DNA from 2 places in the Bifidobacterium aquikefiricola genome. Region 2 is predicted to be linked to the other one. Evidence: riboswitches for the same ligand, from Rfam matches in the RefSeq annotation. Region 2 holds a riboswitch; the other holds the start of a gene.
The links. A riboswitch is a leader RNA that binds a small molecule or an ion and turns the genes downstream of it on or off. The one in region 2 is predicted to bind fluoride.

Region 1: another riboswitch for fluoride. It lies ahead of QN215_RS02520 (inorganic diphosphatase); the one in region 2 lies ahead of QN215_RS00560 (inorganic diphosphatase).

Annotation. Positions count from the first base shown of each region.
Region 1 is NZ_CP129674.1:582,716-591,506, reverse strand. Features, by position in the region: gene QN215_RS02540 (mannose-1-phosphate guanylyltransferase) at 1-935, opposite strand, end outside; tRNA gene QN215_RS02535 (tRNA-Thr) at 1,173-1,248, shown strand; tRNA gene QN215_RS02530 (tRNA-Leu) at 1,364-1,444, shown strand; gene eno (phosphopyruvate hydratase) at 1,628-2,923, opposite strand; gene QN215_RS02520 (inorganic diphosphatase) at 3,010-3,516, opposite strand; fluoride riboswitch at 3,594-3,685, opposite strand; gene QN215_RS02515 (universal stress protein) at 3,702-4,178, opposite strand; fluoride riboswitch at 4,200-4,273, opposite strand; fluoride riboswitch at 4,324-4,414, shown strand; gene QN215_RS02510 (CrcB family protein) at 4,480-4,947, shown strand; gene QN215_RS02505 (CrcB family protein) at 4,944-5,333, shown strand; gene QN215_RS02500 (TetR/AcrR family transcriptional regulator) at 5,358-6,044, opposite strand; gene nhaA (Na+/H+ antiporter NhaA) at 6,203-7,471, opposite strand; gene QN215_RS02490 (pyrimidine dimer DNA glycosylase/endonuclease V) at 7,710-8,186, opposite strand; gene QN215_RS02485 (TM2 domain-containing protein) at 8,329-8,791, shown strand, end outside.
Region 2 is NZ_CP129674.1:129,723-138,513, reverse strand. Features, by position in the region: gene QN215_RS00600 (class I SAM-dependent methyltransferase) at 15-854, shown strand; gene QN215_RS00595 (cupin domain-containing protein) at 907-1,272, shown strand; gene QN215_RS00590 (DUF488 domain-containing protein) at 1,367-1,759, shown strand; gene QN215_RS00585 (hypothetical protein) at 2,748-3,386, opposite strand; gene QN215_RS00580 (hypothetical protein) at 3,501-4,046, shown strand; gene QN215_RS00575 (transcriptional regulator) at 4,043-4,345, shown strand; gene QN215_RS00570 (IS30 family transposase) at 4,566-5,675, opposite strand; gene QN215_RS00565 (universal stress protein) at 5,764-6,240, shown strand; fluoride riboswitch at 6,257-6,347, shown strand; gene QN215_RS00560 (inorganic diphosphatase) at 6,401-6,895, shown strand; gene eno (phosphopyruvate hydratase) at 6,981-8,276, shown strand; gene QN215_RS00550 (hypothetical protein) at 8,711-8,791, shown strand, end outside.

The sequences.
Region 1 (8,791 bases), 450 kb from region 2:
AAGTCGTCCGAATCCCCCAACACCTTGATATTCTGCCGGTTTGAACTCGGCAGCAGGGCGGCGACCGAATTGAAATCGCCCACATCGTCCCATCCGAATCCGCCGGGAATCACAGCCACGCCACTTTTTGCCGCCACCGGTTCGGCCACGGCATAGTCAAAGGCGATTTTTTCGATGCCATTCCACCAGCGCTTCATGGCCTGCGAACGCTGCTCCTCTCCCTGATCCCACGCCTGTGCAATCGCCTGAATGGCTTTGTAGATGTCTGGGTGCGTCTGATGCAGGCTATCGAGCATGACATCGGCACGCATGATAAAGATGCCGGCGTTCCAGCGATACTCTCCCGTTTCCAGATATGCCTGAGCCGTTTGAGCATCCGGTTTCTCGACGAAGGATTCAACGAGATGTGCCTGTGGCGCGTCCTGAATCTCTGAGGCCAAGGACCTGCCCTCATGGATATAGCCAAATGCCGTGGAGGGCCGTGATGTAGCAATGCCTATTGTCGTGACATATCCGGCACGAGCGGTGACGACGGCCTGACGTACCGATTCCGCGAACGCAGCATTGTTGCGGATAACATGATCTGCAGCAAACGAACCGACGACTGTCTGCGCTCCAAAGCGTCGGGCGATCACCGCTGCAGCCAAGGCAATGGCAGCCGTGGAGTCCCTGGGAGACGGCTCGGGAAACAGTGCCGAGGAATCCAACTCGGGCAGTTGCTCGCAGATGGCGCTGACATGCCGTTCACCCGTCGAGACGTATATGTGGTCAGCTCCGCACAGCGGCACCAGCCGGTTGTACGTCGATTGAATCAGTGTCTGCCCTGAGCCAACCATGTCATACAGGAACTTGGGCTTGGCTTTGCGGCTCAATGGCCATAGACGGGTGCCAACGCCACCAGCCGGAATGATTGCGTGAAAGTCCTCAATTGTCATGTCTTCATTCTCTCGCAGATGTTGTACACGGCTGAAACTCGCGACACCTCAGCCGGCGACTGGACAAATCTCAAGTTTTCAGTACACTGTTGAGATTGTGCCGAAGTTTAAGCCAAGGCTTATGGTTGTCATGATTGATGCCGAGGCAAAGTCCGAGCAATACGAGGTTTTTCAAGAAACCAGCCCCTATAGGTTGGAATCATGAGAATCGCTTATTGCAGAAGATTTCGACAACTTGCCACTTTAGCTCAGTTGGTAGAGCGGCTCACTCGTAATGAGCAGGTCGACAGTTCGATTCTGTCAAGTGGCTCCATGCACACATTGCACCACATCCGAGAGGATGCTGGGCAACGTGCATTCCAGACATGGCGCGATGCGAATGCAGAGTTATAGTCCTGACAATTCCCATCGTGCCGTGTTCAGTTCAAGCGCGAGTGGCGTAATGGTAGCCGCGCAGGATTTAGGTTCCTGTGTCTTCGGACGTGTGGGTTCAAGTCCCATCTCGCGCACACAGCTTAGCCTTGCAATTGCAATGATCCTGCTGTGAGCATTGAAATGGATTGAGGTAGGGGTTGCAGTTGAATTCCTGCAACCCCTACCTTATGTTCTCCCTAACATGCCTCTGCGCATTGCAATTCCGGTTACCTCAGCACGTGCTGGGACAGTGGTGCGATCCCTGCGATTGCTGCGATTCAGATTCGTGCAGCAAGCTGAGGGAATGCGTTCACTCCCGCATATTCGGCAGTGTCCCCTAGCCGCTCCTCAATTCTCAGCAGCTGGTTGTACTTCGCCACGCGTTCGCCACGAGCAGGAGCACCGGACTTGAGCTGCATCGCATTGGTGCCCACGGACAGATCGGCTATCGTCGCATCGGTGGTCTCGCCAGAACGGTGGGACACCATGGTGGTCAATCCATTGCGATTGGCGAGTTTGATCGCCTCTAAGGTCTCGGTCACCGTTCCTATCTGATTGAGCTTGATAAGCGTGGAATTGGCGGTATGCTCGCTGATTGCTCGAGTCAGGAATTTCGGGTTGGTGACGAAAATATCGTCTCCCATCACCTGCACCTTGTCCCCTATCTTGGCTGTGAGAGATGCGAAATCACCCCACGCGTTCTCATCGAATGGATCCTCGATGGATGCAATGGGATATTCGTCAATCAGGCTCTCGTAGAACCGAGCCATATCCTGCGCGCTCGCCTTCGAACCGTCGAAGTCATAGACGTCGTTCTCCTTGTCGTAGAACTCCGATGCAGCCGAGTCGAAGCAGATGGCGATTTGACGTCCAGGTTCGTAACCGGCTCTTTCGATGGCCTCGATCAACAGATCGAAAGCCTCCTTATTGGACTTGAGGTTGGGCGCGAAACCACCCTCGTCTCCCAAACCGGTTTCAAGCCCCTTGTCGATCAGTACCTTCTTCAACGCATGATATGACTCGACATTGGCTCGCAACGCCTCATGGTAGGAATCAAACCCCACGGGCGTAAACATGAATTCCTGAATGTCCACATTGGAAGAGACGGCATGGACTCCTCCGTTGAGCACGTTCATTGCGGTGACGGGGATAATATGTCCGTTGGCTCCACCGATATACCGGTATAGCGGCAGATGCGCCGAGGCTGCCGATGCATGAAGTGCGGCCAGAGAAACACCCAGTATGGCGTTGGCACCAAGCCGAGACTTGTTATCGGTTCCATCCAGATGAATCAGCGTCTCATCCACAAGCCGTTGATCAGACGCGTCAAGCCCGACCACCGCCTTGGCTATCTCACCGTTCACTCCATCGACAACAGTTCGCACACCCTTGCCGTCGTAGCGCTTGGCATCACCATCACGCTTCTCATTGGCCTCGTTCTCCCCGGTCGAAGCGCCGGAAGGAACAGATCCGAGGCCATATGAACCATCCTCCAGAAGCATGTCGACTTCCAGGGTTGGATTGCCACGAGAATCAAGAATCTCGCGTGCGTGAATATTCGAAATCTTACTCATAATAGTCTTCCTTCGTTCTTGTGAAACATGGTCGTTCATAGGATTCGACTGCTTCGAGGCAACAATGTGCCGCGTCGCCGCACCGCTCATGAATTGAAATGGTGCTGACTCGCCCTGTCGAACGCGTCAGCAATTTCATGCTGCGCAGTGGTGAGATTAGACCAGAGCATGTGAGCGTCGACATGCTTGCCTGGCTCTATCGATTTGTAATTCGAAAAGAAATGCTGAATCTCTGCCTTCTTCCACGAACTAATGTCGTTCAGATCCCGCACGCCGTCATATCTGACATCATCCGGCACGCAGATGATCTTCGGATCAGGCCCGTGCTCATCGGTCATGACGAACATCGCGACGGGACGGACATCAATCAGACAGCCAGGGAATACCGGAACCTCGTCGAGCACCAGAGCGTCAAGAGGATCGCCGTCTTCCCCCAAGGTATTCTCGATGTAGCCATAATCTGCGGGATACCCCATGGATGTGAACAACGTTCTATCCAACTTGATTCTGCCTGTTGCATGATCCATCTCATACTTGTTGCGCTGTCCCCGTGGTATTTCCACAAGGACGGACAAGCGTTTCGTATCGCTCATGTTCCTCCTCTCGTTGCGCAAACTCGTTGTGCAAACGTGTTGTGCACAGATGAGGAGGTAAAAAAACAGACTCCTGCATCTCTGCAGAAGTCATCAGCCTTATGGCGGTTCGGACTCTCAACGCCGCTGTGCTGAGAAGTCTCAGGGTAACTTCATACCCACGAGGATCAGTGTAGCAGAGAATGTCAACTCTTATATTGGTCTGCAAGCGGAACGGTAAGAACAGCAATGCTTTGAGTGTGCGACAGGCGCAATGAAACCGAACCGTTGGCCCACTCCTGCAATGCTGCCAAAGCACCCCTCTCCCGAGTGCCAACCACAATCATCGAAGCATTGTGGCTGTGCGCAAACTTAGCAAGCTCCTTCGCCGGATCCCCTGCCAGAAGCTGGTATTGCGCTGTGACGCCAGCATCTTGGGCGATGCCGAGCACATGTTCAGAAAGTCGCGCCGAGTCGTCACGCCATGTCTCGCTCATGCTGTCAGAATCCAAAGGCACCATGTGGCCGTTTTCCTCGGTCAGCGTGGAATTCACGTATACGAGATACAGCATCGAAGCTGACATCGAGCCCGCCATCCGACATGCCTCTTCCACGACCCGATCAGGCTGTCCGGGGATGACTCCAACAACTATCGAAGATGAACCTGCGCTAGCATCATGCATAGTATTTCTCCTTATGCTTGTCTCTTGGCAGGGGCTATCAGCATACAAGCGGTTTGAATCGACGGATTCAGGCGGGCTCCATCGCCTGACAACACGATATCACTCAACTATGTGAATGCTGATGGTATACTCTCACCTTGTCGTATTGTCTTCTGGCGATGGAACCCGCCGAGATGACAGGTCTCCATGAGATTCCCGTCATCTGAACCGCACATGCTGATAGTTCCTACGTTACGGGTAGTGCTCGGTTCGCCGGCCGTCCAAGCTCAGATGCTCTACCCACATGCGAGGGAGAAACAGTTTGCAAGACACACATGATGATCCAGAACACAGCTTCGGCAAGAAGCATCCACGGCTCCATGCCGCTCCGGCAGTATTCGTCGGAGGCGTGATAGGCACTGCGATACGAGCAGCGTTAAGCGAAATGCAGTCTTCGAACTGGACATGGCCATGGGTGACATTCTGCATCAACATGGTTGGTGCAGCGCTGTTGGGATTCCTTCTTGAGTATCTTGCAGGCACCGGCAACGATGTCGGCGCTCGTCAGACATTCCGTCTCTTCGCCGGAACCGGTGTCATCGGCGGTTTTACCACCTATGGGACCTTCATTCTCGAGACAGACACGAGGCTTCTGGGGGCACATCTGCTCGTTGGACTGTCATATGCGGCAGTAAGCATCATCCTTGGCTTGGTCTTCGCTGGATGCGGGGTCAAACTTGCGTCGCTTTGCGTCCGCCAATTCAGTCGAAAGGTTGGCGATAACCGATGAACACACAATCCGTGCTGACATTCACCTTCATGGCACTGTGTGGAGGCGTGGGAGCCGTCTGCAGATTTCTTGTGGACTCCACGGTGAACAAGCGCAACCGGCTGAACTTTCCACTGGGAACCATCGCGGTGAACATATCAGCATGTCTGCTCCTTGGGCTGCTCACGGGATGGGTGTCATCGTGGAATGCAGCGGATGCACAGACCATCAGATTCATACTGGGCACCGGTTTGCTTGGTGGATACTCCACCTTCTCCACGGCCAGCGTCGAAGGATACCGTCTCATTCAGCACCAGCATCCTCTGCGCGTGCTCGTCCATACTGGGGGGATGCTCATGATCTGCCTTGGTGCAGGAATCCTTGGCATATGGTGCGGCTCCCTGTAATACCTGCATAATATCTGCATTCCCTCAGCCACTGCTTGGAGTCTGCTCCGGAGCCTGCTCCGTTGAGGCATCTGTCGATGACGGGATAGGCAGATCGAGCATGGCGAAGATAGCTTTTTGAGCCAAACATTCCATATCAAGATCGTTTTCCAGAAGCCATTGGATCTGCAACCCATCCAGCAGGGCTTGCAGCAAGCGTGCAACATCCTCTGGAGGAACCAGTGGCGCAACACGATGGGAAGCATAGAGCGTGGCAACGGTCTGACCGACCAGAGCACGTTCGATTGTTCCCCGCTCCTTGAAATACTTATAGGCACAGCTCTCAGGGTCTGCGGCCTTGACTGACATGTGTGCATACAACTCGACAAGCCCTGGTGTCTTCTGATTGTGCGCTATGATGGCGAGCGCATGACTCACCGGGTTATCGTCACTCTCCGGCTGAACAGTCACAGGATCCTTCAGATTCTCTGGAATAAGCCTGCTCGCAGCCAAATCCGTCGCATCTCGTTCACGCAGCACCTGGACGAGCAGATCATCAATCGAATCGAAGTAATGAAGCACACCGGCCTCAGTGATCCCCACAGCCTTCGAAATCTTCGATAACGTTGTCTGATCGAACCCTTCGACGGCAACAATGTTCAGGGCCTCGTCAAGAATCTGCTTTCTTCTGGCCTCACCCTTGTGATATGTCCCGCGCGTGCTGCTCGCCATAAAACGATCATTCCTCACTATTGCTAGTCGAATTCCACAAATCATAGATTACGCCATGCTTCATCACAATCAGGCTTTGTGGCTGAGAGAACAAATTGTGTCGGCCGGCACCTGTGTTGCCGAAAAGCAATCATGCATCATGCGTCATGCATCATGCGTCATGCATCATGCATGCGCTGAGCATCTCTCGTGCCCCGCCCTGACTGAAGAAGCGTTGCCTCGTATGCCTTCCTTCGCCTGTGCTGTGCGCATGCGTGCAGGATCAGAGCACCAATTGAAGCCGACAGCAGCGATCCAACAAGTATCCCGATCTTGGAATCATCATCTATGCTGCTGTGCGCGCCAAAGGCAAGCTCGCCAATCAGCATGGAAACCGTGAAACCAATCCCTGCAACGAATCCCATGCCTATCATCTCCGACCAGCGCAAACCTTTCGGCAACGAGAGCACCGGCAGCCGGGTGAGCAGAAATGTGGTCCCCGTTATGCCAAGCATCTTGCCCAAAGTCAAGGCAACCACGATTGCAAGCGTCACAGGTTCTTGAAGCCGCAATGCCAGTCCAGCCCAACCGTCTACATTGACACCCGTCGAGAAGAAAGCGAAGATCGGGACAATCAGCAGCTTCGAATAGGGTGCAAGCTTTCTCGCCAGCATTCCAGCCATCGAATCATGACCCTTCCACGGTGCACTTGCAGGAACGCATAGTCCCAGTGCCACGCCGCAAATAGTTGGATGAATCCCTGAAGCATGCACGAGCATCCAAGCGATCACTGCCAGTGGAAAAGCAATGAACGGCGACGAGATGCCCTTCCTGAGCAGGAACGCGAATAGCGCGAGCGCACCCAATGCCAGCAGCAAGGGCAATACATGAATGCCCGCCGTGTAGTAGACAGCAATGATGGTGATGCCAATCAAATCGTCAACAACGGCCAAGGTCAGTAAGAATGTGCGCAACTGATGTGGCAGACCCCTGCCGACCATGGCAAGAATCGAAACGGCAAAGGCAATATCCGTAGCCGTAGGTATGGCCCATCCCTGCATTGCCTCTCCACCGATTGGCATGATCGCAAGCACATATATAACCGCCGGACAGACCACTCCGCCACATGCGGCAGCAACTGGCAGAATCGCAACCTTAGGATCACACAAGATTCCTGAAGTACATTCTTCCTTCAGATCAAGGCCGACAGTGAAGAAAAACACTGCAAGCAGCCCATCGGTAACCCATTCCCTGAGCTGCAACTGCACACCCAAGGCACTGAATCCGAATGTGAAGGAGCCAAGATTGTCGTAGAAATTGCGCAGAGGAGAGTTCGCAACCACAAGCGCAGCCACTGCAGCAACGAGCAATACGATGCCCGCACCGACATCACTCGCATCCAGGCGCTTCACACTTCTGGCGATTACTCGCAGTGCCCTTGAAATCATTGAAATTCCTTCAACTGTGGTGAATGTGGGCAAAGAATCCGGCCCTTTGGTGGCAATGAATGCAATGCAGCACTCACAGAAGTCCGATTGTGCTCACCTTGCAATCGTATCTGATTGCCGCTTCACCGGTGTCGCCGTTGTCTGTCTCAGCATTGTCTGTCTCAGCATTGTCTGCGAAGCTTGGCGCGGCCGCTCCACTCAGTGCTGCTCAGTGCCACTCGGTGCTGCTCAGAGCTGCTCAGTGCTGCTCAGAGCTGGCGAGAACGCCAAGCCCATCCAGAGCGTTCAGATCCAAGACATGCTCCCATGGGGCAATCGCCCCCTGAACCACATGGAACAGCGGGTTGCTGCCGACTGGCATGGCGACCATGTTGCGATACGCCTTTGCATCTCGCTGCGATTCCTTGACCATGAGCAATCGCCATTCATAGGCCAGCTGTTCATCGGAAACATCAATCGACATCTGTGGATTCGGTGTCTCAACAATGCGTTCCCGGTTGAAATGGTAGCCACGCCTATCTGCCTCATCGGCAATGTAAGCAAGGAACGTCGCAATGGCTACCGTGGAGTCCGCCGTCTCTCGAAAGCGGGTGAGCTGCGGATGATGCACATATCCCTTGGTTTTCCCCAGCAATACAGCCTGAGCCAGCAGGGATTCTCTCCAGCACGCCACCAATGCCTTGACATCGAGGGCAGCGGGGGTTACGCTCCACATTCTCATATCTCCTCCAGACGCAACCATGATACGCATGTGGTCGCTTCTTGCAAGAACGTAGCGTGCGACAGATCGTCGATGTTGATATCGTAGAGTCAGATATTCACAACAGTTAGATCACCACGATTTCAGCGACAGGAGCATGATGACCAATCAATCCGCACCACATGATGAAGATGACATCAATCAGTCAAGCAATAACACACAACCGCAGGGACAGAACGGATATGGCGGGCAAGGCAGCTACTCAAACCCGAATGCCTATGCTGGGCAGCAGGGTCCCTATGCGCCCGGGAGCCCGAATTCCCAGTATCAGGCATCCAATCCAGCAGGAGCCGGGCCATACTATGGTCAGAACAACCAGCATGCGCCATATGCCCAGAACGCCCAGTATGCCCAGCAGAATCCATACGTGCAGGCCGGACAGAACCCCGGATACAACGCATACGGACAACCGAACTGGCAGGCCAACCCATACGGTGCACGAATCTCAACAAAGTCGAAGATCGTTGCCGGGCTTCTCGCTATCTTCTTTGGAGTATTTGGCGTCCATAACTTCTATCTGGGAAGAACCGGACGTGCAGTCGCACAGCTGCTCATCAGCG
Region 2 (8,791 bases):
TTATAGTGTGACGCATGGGAACCAATTCTTTACCTACATCAGAACGTCATGCTGAAGACTTTAGCGGTGATGAGCTGCCTTTTTCGGAGCGCGACTCCGCACACCTTCCCGGGCACTGGCTGCTCGCTCGCCTCGGCAAGCGCGTGCTCAGGCCGGGTGGACTGGAATTGACACAGCATATGCTTGACCATGCCAAGGCGGAAGGTGGTGATGTGGTCGAATTTGCTCCGGGTCTTGGTCGCACCGCGACGGAGATCCTGGGGCACTCGCCGGCCAGTTATATTGGCGTCGATGAGGATCCCAAGGCGGCTGCAATCGTCGGCCAGATCGTCGCTGGTAGAGGGCATTGCATCACGGCGAATGCCAGCGATACCGGTCTGCCCGAGGCAAGCGCCGACGTGGTCGTGGGCGAGGCAATGCTGACAATGCAGTCCGACCGTGGCAGGCAGAAGATCATTGCCGAGGCCGCCCGCCTGCTGCGTCCAGGTGGGCGCTATGCCATTCATGAGCTCGGGCTGCAGCCCGACACCTTGGACACGAAGGTGAAGAATGCCATCCGCAAGGAACTGGCTCAGTCCATCAAGGTGAGTGCGAGGCCGTTGACCGCAGCCGAGTGGACGGCATTACTGAAGGATGCCGGTTTCGAGGTTGACTGGGTTGATGCGGCACCGATGGCCTTGCTGAACATGAAACGCAATATCGCGGATGAAGGAATCATTGGGGTGTTGCGCATTGTGAAGAACCTCCTCAAGGACAGTCAGGCGAGAAGTCGGGTTCTCACTATGAAGCGTACTTTCACCAAATACAAGAAGCATATCAATGGCATAGCCATCGTCGCCCATAAGCTGGGGTGAAGGATTATCCGTCACGAGAATAAGAGCACGCTAATACCGAAAGGGAAATATAATGTCTGATGAGCACGGTGAGACGGGGGGGCTTGGATTCATTGGCGATGTCTCGTCATTGGTCAAGGTTCAGGACGAGGCCACGGTGTCTCGCACGATCATGGAGCATGCTGGCGGCAATGTCGTGCTGTTCTCCTTCGATGCGGGGCAGGTTCTGAGTGAGCATACCGCAGCGATGCCGGTGTTCGTACAGGCCGGGTCCGGCCATCTGAAGGTTACCGCGTCGGGCAAAACGGTCGATCTGGTACCTGGTGGCTTGGCGTATTTCCCGACGCGTCTGCCGCATGCGGTGGAGGCTGTCGAGGCCTCCGTCATGATGCTGACGATGATCACTCCGGCGCGAGACGCCAAGGAAACGAGCGACTAGGCACGCGTCCTCTCATGGTTGCTGACAAGCGTTGGGGGCGTAAGCGATTTGTCAGTGCGTGATGGTTATAACGGTCATCAGGGGAGTGTGAAACATGAAGCATTCGATGATTATGATGCGAGTCTATTCCTTGGATCCGGATACACAGGGGTATCGCATACTTGTCGATCGTCTATGGCCGCGTGGCATGAAGAAAGATAGGCTTCGCTTGGATTTGTGGGCGAAGGAGGTTACTCCTTCAACACCGCTGCGTACATGGTTTGGGCATAAGGCCGAGAGGTTCGAAGAGTTCCGTAACCGCTATATGAGTGAATTGGATGCGAGCGACGAGGCGGCTGAATTTGCTCGTAATTGTTCGCACATCATTCGCGATCAGGACATATTGCTGTTGTACGCGGCAAAGGATACCGAGCACAACCATGTGATGGTTCTCAAGGAGTGGCTGTTGCAGCAGCCATCCTTTGAGAGCATCGAACAGGCTGCATAATTCATATGTGAAGCAAATCGCATCCGGAAATCCAGTGTAGTCAGTTCTTTCTGGCCAGACCGCGTGTATACACCGGTAATCATGGGCTTGTAAGGGGGGTGGCGGAGACTGGAGAATCAGTCCAAGAACAAACTCGATTAGTGCTGTGGGAGGCGACAGGGAATGTTGTCCACACAGTGGTTGGGATTCCTATAAACGACTTCCAGAGAATCTGAGCCTTGATAAATCCCGGTCAACTGGTCGTCACATATGATTTATTTGTTGTTATACAGAATCTCACAGTCTCATGGCGACGTATACAGGCCGGCAGTCCAAGCCATTATTGTTTACCTTGAGGGTTACGATTTTCTTTCTGATAGCAGGCATATCAAGTGCATCATCGTCGATCTGAGCATGAGATACTGTCACCTCCTCTAAGTCATTGCTCATCTCCCAACGCTGAAATGGTCATCAATCGGTTTCGTATCGTCTAGCTGTTAGAGCGGAATTTGGATACACGACAACTTCGTGCTCCATGTGCCATTGAGGACAATAAATCATTCCTCAATAAGGTATTTAGATTCCAGTAGGAGCCGACTCATAAAGACAGAATGAACTTAACGCCAGCAAACTCAAACTCTTATATGGCATCAATGAATAAATTACCAAACAGAACACAGTAGACTTAGCGCTTTCCGCCGATCATCGTCACGTCCGTCGCCTGCTGGATGCATCAAGATCGATCTGAAGATATTAGGAATCGCAGCGTTTAAAAGCTTGCAACGCTCATCAGAAGTCATCGGTCAACTGCATCCATCTATGGATGCAGTCATGATCGTATTTAAGAAGAACCGTTAGACCAGTATCAACATTTGTCGCTTCTCCTATTCAGACGGTCACGCCGAGACGTTAATTGTGAGACCAGAAATTCAAAACGATTTGAATCTAACTTAGAGAATCTGTCTAATCTCCTCAGTCGGAGTGCCTCGATCATAGAGCAAACGAAGGTTTATGATTGCAGTTCACCACTTGCCTCTGCAGTCCCACACTCCTGTAACGATTCCGCCAACCGCACCGAACAGACCGCTCGGGGGCTACGCCTTCGATGCAGCCAATTTCTGCTGACGCGCCACATCCGGCCACAGCACCGGCCAATGCCCCCGTCGATACCGTGATTGGCCATGCAGTTGTACCATGCCTTACTTGGGGCGCTGATTTTTTCCTCACCATATAACCCAGTCGCCGTCGGTTTTTGAGAAATAGTAATCGTGGCCTCATGGTCTGTTGCCAGAATCCACGCACCAACCGCGACCTCGGGGTAACGTTGTTCGAGCTGTTGCTTGTACGATGCAAGGCTTTCGATGGTCTTGTCTTGGCCGTCTTTGATGACGAGGACGTCCGGAGATCTCAATGCCAAGGTGTACTTGGTTCCGATCTTCAAAGTCGCCGTCGCCGAACGGGTCGCCTCATTGTCCGAATACGAGAGCACATAGCCTCCAGCGGTGGGTTCGGTGGATGTCGATACTTGTTTAACCTGCGTTGCAGGCTCTGCCGCTTGGGCATGCAGTTCTGATCCTGCCATGACGAAAACTAAGGCCAGGGCGAAGGAGAACAACACTGTTCCCACACGATAAATTGAACGCAACATATGCATGAACCTCTTTCTTCCAACAACGGTTGACGAGAAACCCCCTCATCAAGTTCTCGATTAAGAACCGTACCTTACTTTGCACCAATAACAGAATCGTGTATACTTGCCAACATGGATACTATTAACGATATTACAACCGATGACGACACCCACGACATCAGCACAGCGACACCGGCAGAGGCGAGGGAACTCCTCAAGCACAGCGGTGATGCCAGTGGCTTCATGCCGTACCGGGAGATCCGGTCGTACGGATGGACGGTCGCCTGGGTCTCGAGCGTCCAAGTCCTATTGTTCCTGACGCTCGGTGCGTGGTGGTCTGTCTCATGGTCCTGGAACGGCATCATTTTCCTCGGCATATGTGCGGTGCTGCTGTCGTTTTTCGCGGTACGCAGCGAACGCAATCACCGTCACATTCTGCCCCGTGGCAGCAAGCATCTCGAGCGTATCGTGTTGGGTTGGAGAAACGTACTCCTAGCGATAGGCTGCGTGCTGCTGGGCGCGGCGGCGTCGAGTGCCGGTCTACCCGCGTCGTTCAGCTCGACAGGGAGCAGGGGTCTAGGTTGGATGGCGTTGGTGGCAGGGATCATCTGCGCCGTCGGCTGTGCCTGCCGTCTAATCTTCGCGGTTCGACTCCTAGCAAGTAAGCGAACCGCATGAATCTCTCAGACGATCTGCAAGATTGGGACAGAATCATTCTCTCACCACTGAGATTCACGATTATGTCGCTGATCAACCAAGCTGACGCGGTCGGCTTCGCGGACATTCGCAGAGCCGCGCAGACCACTCCACAAACACTGAGTAAACAGGTCACCATCCTCGAAAACGCTGGATATATCAACGTCAGCAAGATTGCCCGCGGCAGACGCATACTCACCGAAATCAGCGCTACCGACGAGGGGCGGCGGGCATTCAAACGACAGATCGACATCCTCAAGCACATCGCCGACGCCCGCTAATCGTATGCATGCTACATCCTGCCCCTTGCATCAAACTCATGAACATCTCCGAGCAGAGCCATCATCAGAATGACCAGCCTGAGCGCCGATGCCCTATCGTATCGGCGCGGATAACGGGGTTTACTCATCGGCCTGCCGTTTTTGCGCCCAGGAGGCCAGTTCGGCGCGTCACAATTCAGACTCTATCATCACCACTGACTGCAAGCTTCAACGCTGGATTCTATTTGCAAGTGCAATGTTTGGCTTGTTGGCTGGTCTGGTTTGATGATAGGCCGAGTTTGGATATTTCCTCTTGCCATGCTTCGTTGGGCGTGTGGTAGTCCAGGAGTTTCATGGGGGTGTCGTTGATCTCGGTGACGATGTCGTCGAGTTCGGTTTGGGTCAGGTTCTTCAGGCTGGTGTGTTTGGGCAGGTAGCGGCGGATCATGCCGTTGCGGTTCTCGCTGCTGGCGCGCTGCCAGGGCGAGTATGGGTCGGCGTAGTAGGTGAGCATGCCCAGGGCCTCGTCCACGAGCCGGTGCAACGCGGATTCGGACCCGTTGTCCCAGGTCCGGTCGATGCGCGCCGCTGCGGGGATGTGGCTGTAGATCGCGTATTCGGCCCTGGCGGTCGCCGGTGCGCTTTTGGATTCGATGAGGCGGGCGAACAGCTTTCTGGTTTTGCGTTCGACCTGCGTGTCGACGCACCGCTTCGAGGGAGCCGAACCGATGACCGTGTCGGATTCGTAGTGGCCGAACGAACCTCGGTGGTCCACGACCTTGGGACGCAGGGCGAGTGGCACGCGCATCGGGATCGTCACACGCCCGGCCCTGCGGCCCGCCCGTCTGGTGCGGTGGCGTTTGGCCCGGGGCAGGTAGCGCCGCCAATCCTCGCCGTCCGCATGCCCCTGGTAGATCCACTGGTAGAGGCACTCGTGGCTGATCCGCATCGACGGGTCAGCCGGATACTCCAGTTTCAACCGGCCCTCGATCAGCTCGGGCGTCCAGCTACGCGTCAACGCGTCCGCCACCCACGCGTGCAGGCGCGCGTCCATCATGCGCCTGGGCTTCCTCGGCCTGCGCGAACGTGCCTCGGCCTTGCGCTGCGCGGTCAACGCCGAATAGAACGGGCCAGCCGTCCACGCCCCCGTCTTCAACCGCCCGGGATGGTAGGGCCGGTACGACTCGTTCTCGTTGGACGCGAACCACAGGCCACGCCTGAGCTCCCGGCTGATCGTGGAGGCGGAACGATGCAGCTGGCGGGCCACCTGCCGGATCGTCTCATGATCCCCGAAACGCAGCATCTCAATCCTGATCCGCTCACCCCCGGTCACATGCGGATAAGCTTTCATAGTGAGTGCAGCACCTCCCAAAGGTCGGAACATCAGCAATCCCAACCATAAGCGGTGTTGCACTTCTAACTAGAACTCAGGGGCTGTTATGCAACATCCAACCGCACATTTATCGTCCATTATCGTCGGAATCATTCCCGGGCAGCCTGATAGGGTGATCGAGAAGGCATGCGAGATGGCCGCATCAATGGCCCCTGTCAAGCTTCATCTTGTCTATGTGGATCCCACCCTTGTCAAGGAAGACGGGCATATCGAGCCCTTAGATCCCGACAGCATGGGCGTAACCGAGCGTGACAACTCGAAGCAACTGTCTGAGCATGCGCTCAAAATTGCCCGGGGTGCAGGCGCTGATGCTGATTACCATCTTCTGGTGGGAGACCCTGTGAAGGAGCTTGCGGAGTTCGCCCGTGAGCACGATGCCGTGATGATTGTGGTGGGCACCCGGGAGCGTGGGGCCTTGGCTGCGTTGCAGGAGTGGGTCAATGGGTCGGTTTCGGTGCGTCTGGCGCACACGCAGCACATTGCCGTTCTCACCGTTCCACTCGCCGACGAATACGATGATTGACCGTGCCTGCTATATTGGTGAGCATGGGTATGAAGTTACCCAAGATAGTTTGTCGCGGTCGTGATGAGCGTCTGAACCGCTGTTAGGCTGATGACTTCTGCAGAGATGCAGGGGTCTGTTTTTTTATCTCCCACATCTCCGCCAGAACGATGGGAGGAATATGAGCGCAACGAAAACCTTGTCCGTCCTTGTAGAGATACCACGGGGAGAGCGCAACAAGTATGAGATGGACCATGAGACAGGCAGGATCAAGTTGGATCGCACCCTGTTCACATCCATGGGCTATCCCGCCGATTACGGCTATGTCGAGGGGACACTGGGGGAAGACGGCGACCCCCTCGATGCCTTGGTTCTCGACGAGGTACCGGTATTCCCGGGATGCCTGATCAATGCTCGGCCAATCGGGCTGTTTGTCATGACCGACGAGCACGGTCCTGATTCGAAGGTTATCTGTGTGCCGGACGACATTCGATATGAGGGCGTGCTGGGTCTGGACGATGTCAGTGATTGGAAGAAGGCCGAAATCAAGCATTTCTTTTCCAACTACAAGTCGATAGAACCAGGCAAGCACGTCGATTCCGATCTGTCGTGGGCTGATCTGCCAGCGGCGCAGCAGGAAATCGCTGAGGCATTCGACAGAGCGAACCGAAAATAGTCTCAATTCATGAATGACTCGGGAAGTCACCGTATAGAGGCGGTGAACTCCTTGAAAAAAATTTCACAAGATAAAGGAACATATGATGAGCAAGATTTCGAATATTCACGCACGCGAGATTCTCGATTCGCGCGGCAATCCAACTCTGGAAGTCGAGATGACACTGGAGGACGGTTCTTACGGTCTTGGATCCGTTCCATCCGGTGCTTCGACCGGTGAGAACGAGGCCAACGAGAAACGTGATGGGGATGCGAAACGATATGACGGCAAAGGCGTGCAAACCGTCGTCGACGGAGTCAACGGTGAGATAGCCAAGGCGGTTGCCGGTCTCGATGCATCCGATCAGCGCCATCTCGATGAGACGCTGATTCGTCTGGACGGAACCGAGAACAAGTCTCGGCTCGGAGCCAACGCCATACTCGGCGTATCGCTGGCTGCCCTGCATGCCTCGGCGGCCTCGGCGCATCTGCCGCTCTATCAGTACATTGGTGGCACCAATGGGCACGTCATCCCGGTGACGGCGATGAATGTGCTCAACGGCGGCGTTCATGCCGTCTCGTCCAACGTGGACATTCAGGAATTCATGTTCACACCCGTTGGGTTTGACTCCTATCACGAGGCGCTGCGAGCCAACGTCGAGTCCTATCATGCTTTGAAGAAAGTCTTGATTGCGAAGGGGTTGGAAACCGGATTGGGTGACGAGGGTGGTTTCGCACCGAACCTCAAGTCCAATAGGGAGGCCTTCGACCTTCTGGTCGAGGCCATCGAAAAGGCGGGCTATGAGCCAGGTCGGCAGATTGCCATCTGCTTCGATTCCGCTGCCTCAGAGTTCTACGACAAAGAGAACGACGTCTACAACTTTGATGGTTCCAAGGCCAGCGCACAGGACATGGCTCAATTCTACGAGAGCCTGATTAACGAGTATCCCATTGCTTCCATCGAGGATCCATTCGATGAGAATGCATGGGACGATTTCAAGGCGCTCACCTCCAAGATTGGCGACAGAGTGCAGGTGATGGGAGACGATATCTTCGTGACCAACCCGAAGTTCCTACGCCGGGCGATCAGTGAGCACACCGCCAACTCCACGCTCATCAAGCTCAATCAGATAGGAACTGTGACCGAGACCCTCGAGGCGATCAAGCTTGCCAATCGCAACGGATTGACCACCATGGTGTCCCATCGTTCCGGCGAAACACCGGATGCGACCATCGCTGACCTTGCAGTCGGCGCCAACGCCATGCAGCTCAAGTCCGGCGCTCCGGCTCGTGGCGAGCGTGTGGCGAAGTACAATCAGCTGCTGCGGATCGAGGAACGGCTCGGCGACTCCGTCGAATATGCGGGACTGCACGCCTTCCCGCAGTTGGCAACACGCATCTGAGCCTCTGATCAGGATGCGCTTGCGTCCATGCCATATGGGTGCAAGCGCATCGCTTTCGCGCTGGCCAGATAGCTATGCACAACAAGGCCGCTCATGTGTATGGCCGCTGGTTGATTCCAGCGGCCATACTGTTACTGGGCTGCAGTTTCGCACGCTTAACAGGCCACATGTTGCATCATCCGAACGGCCCGTGCCACCGCTGCACGGTGAGTTGACAATTTCACATGTGTGACAACCAATTTCATGAACAATCCATTGCGCGCAAGCTGGTACAAATAACGAACGTTTACTACACAATCCCACGGCTCGGTGATCCGGGCCGTTTTTCATGCGAAAAAGTGTATAGAAACCCGTCTAACAATCAATGTGTAATAACATTATTGTTCTTATAGGTTTATACATTTTGTAGCACGAAAGTGTGATATGATGGTCCCATGAATCCAAGAATCGTGTTCGCCCGGTCTGCGCAGAAGCACAGCTACACGCTTGCCGACGTCACGCATGCGTTTGTCAAT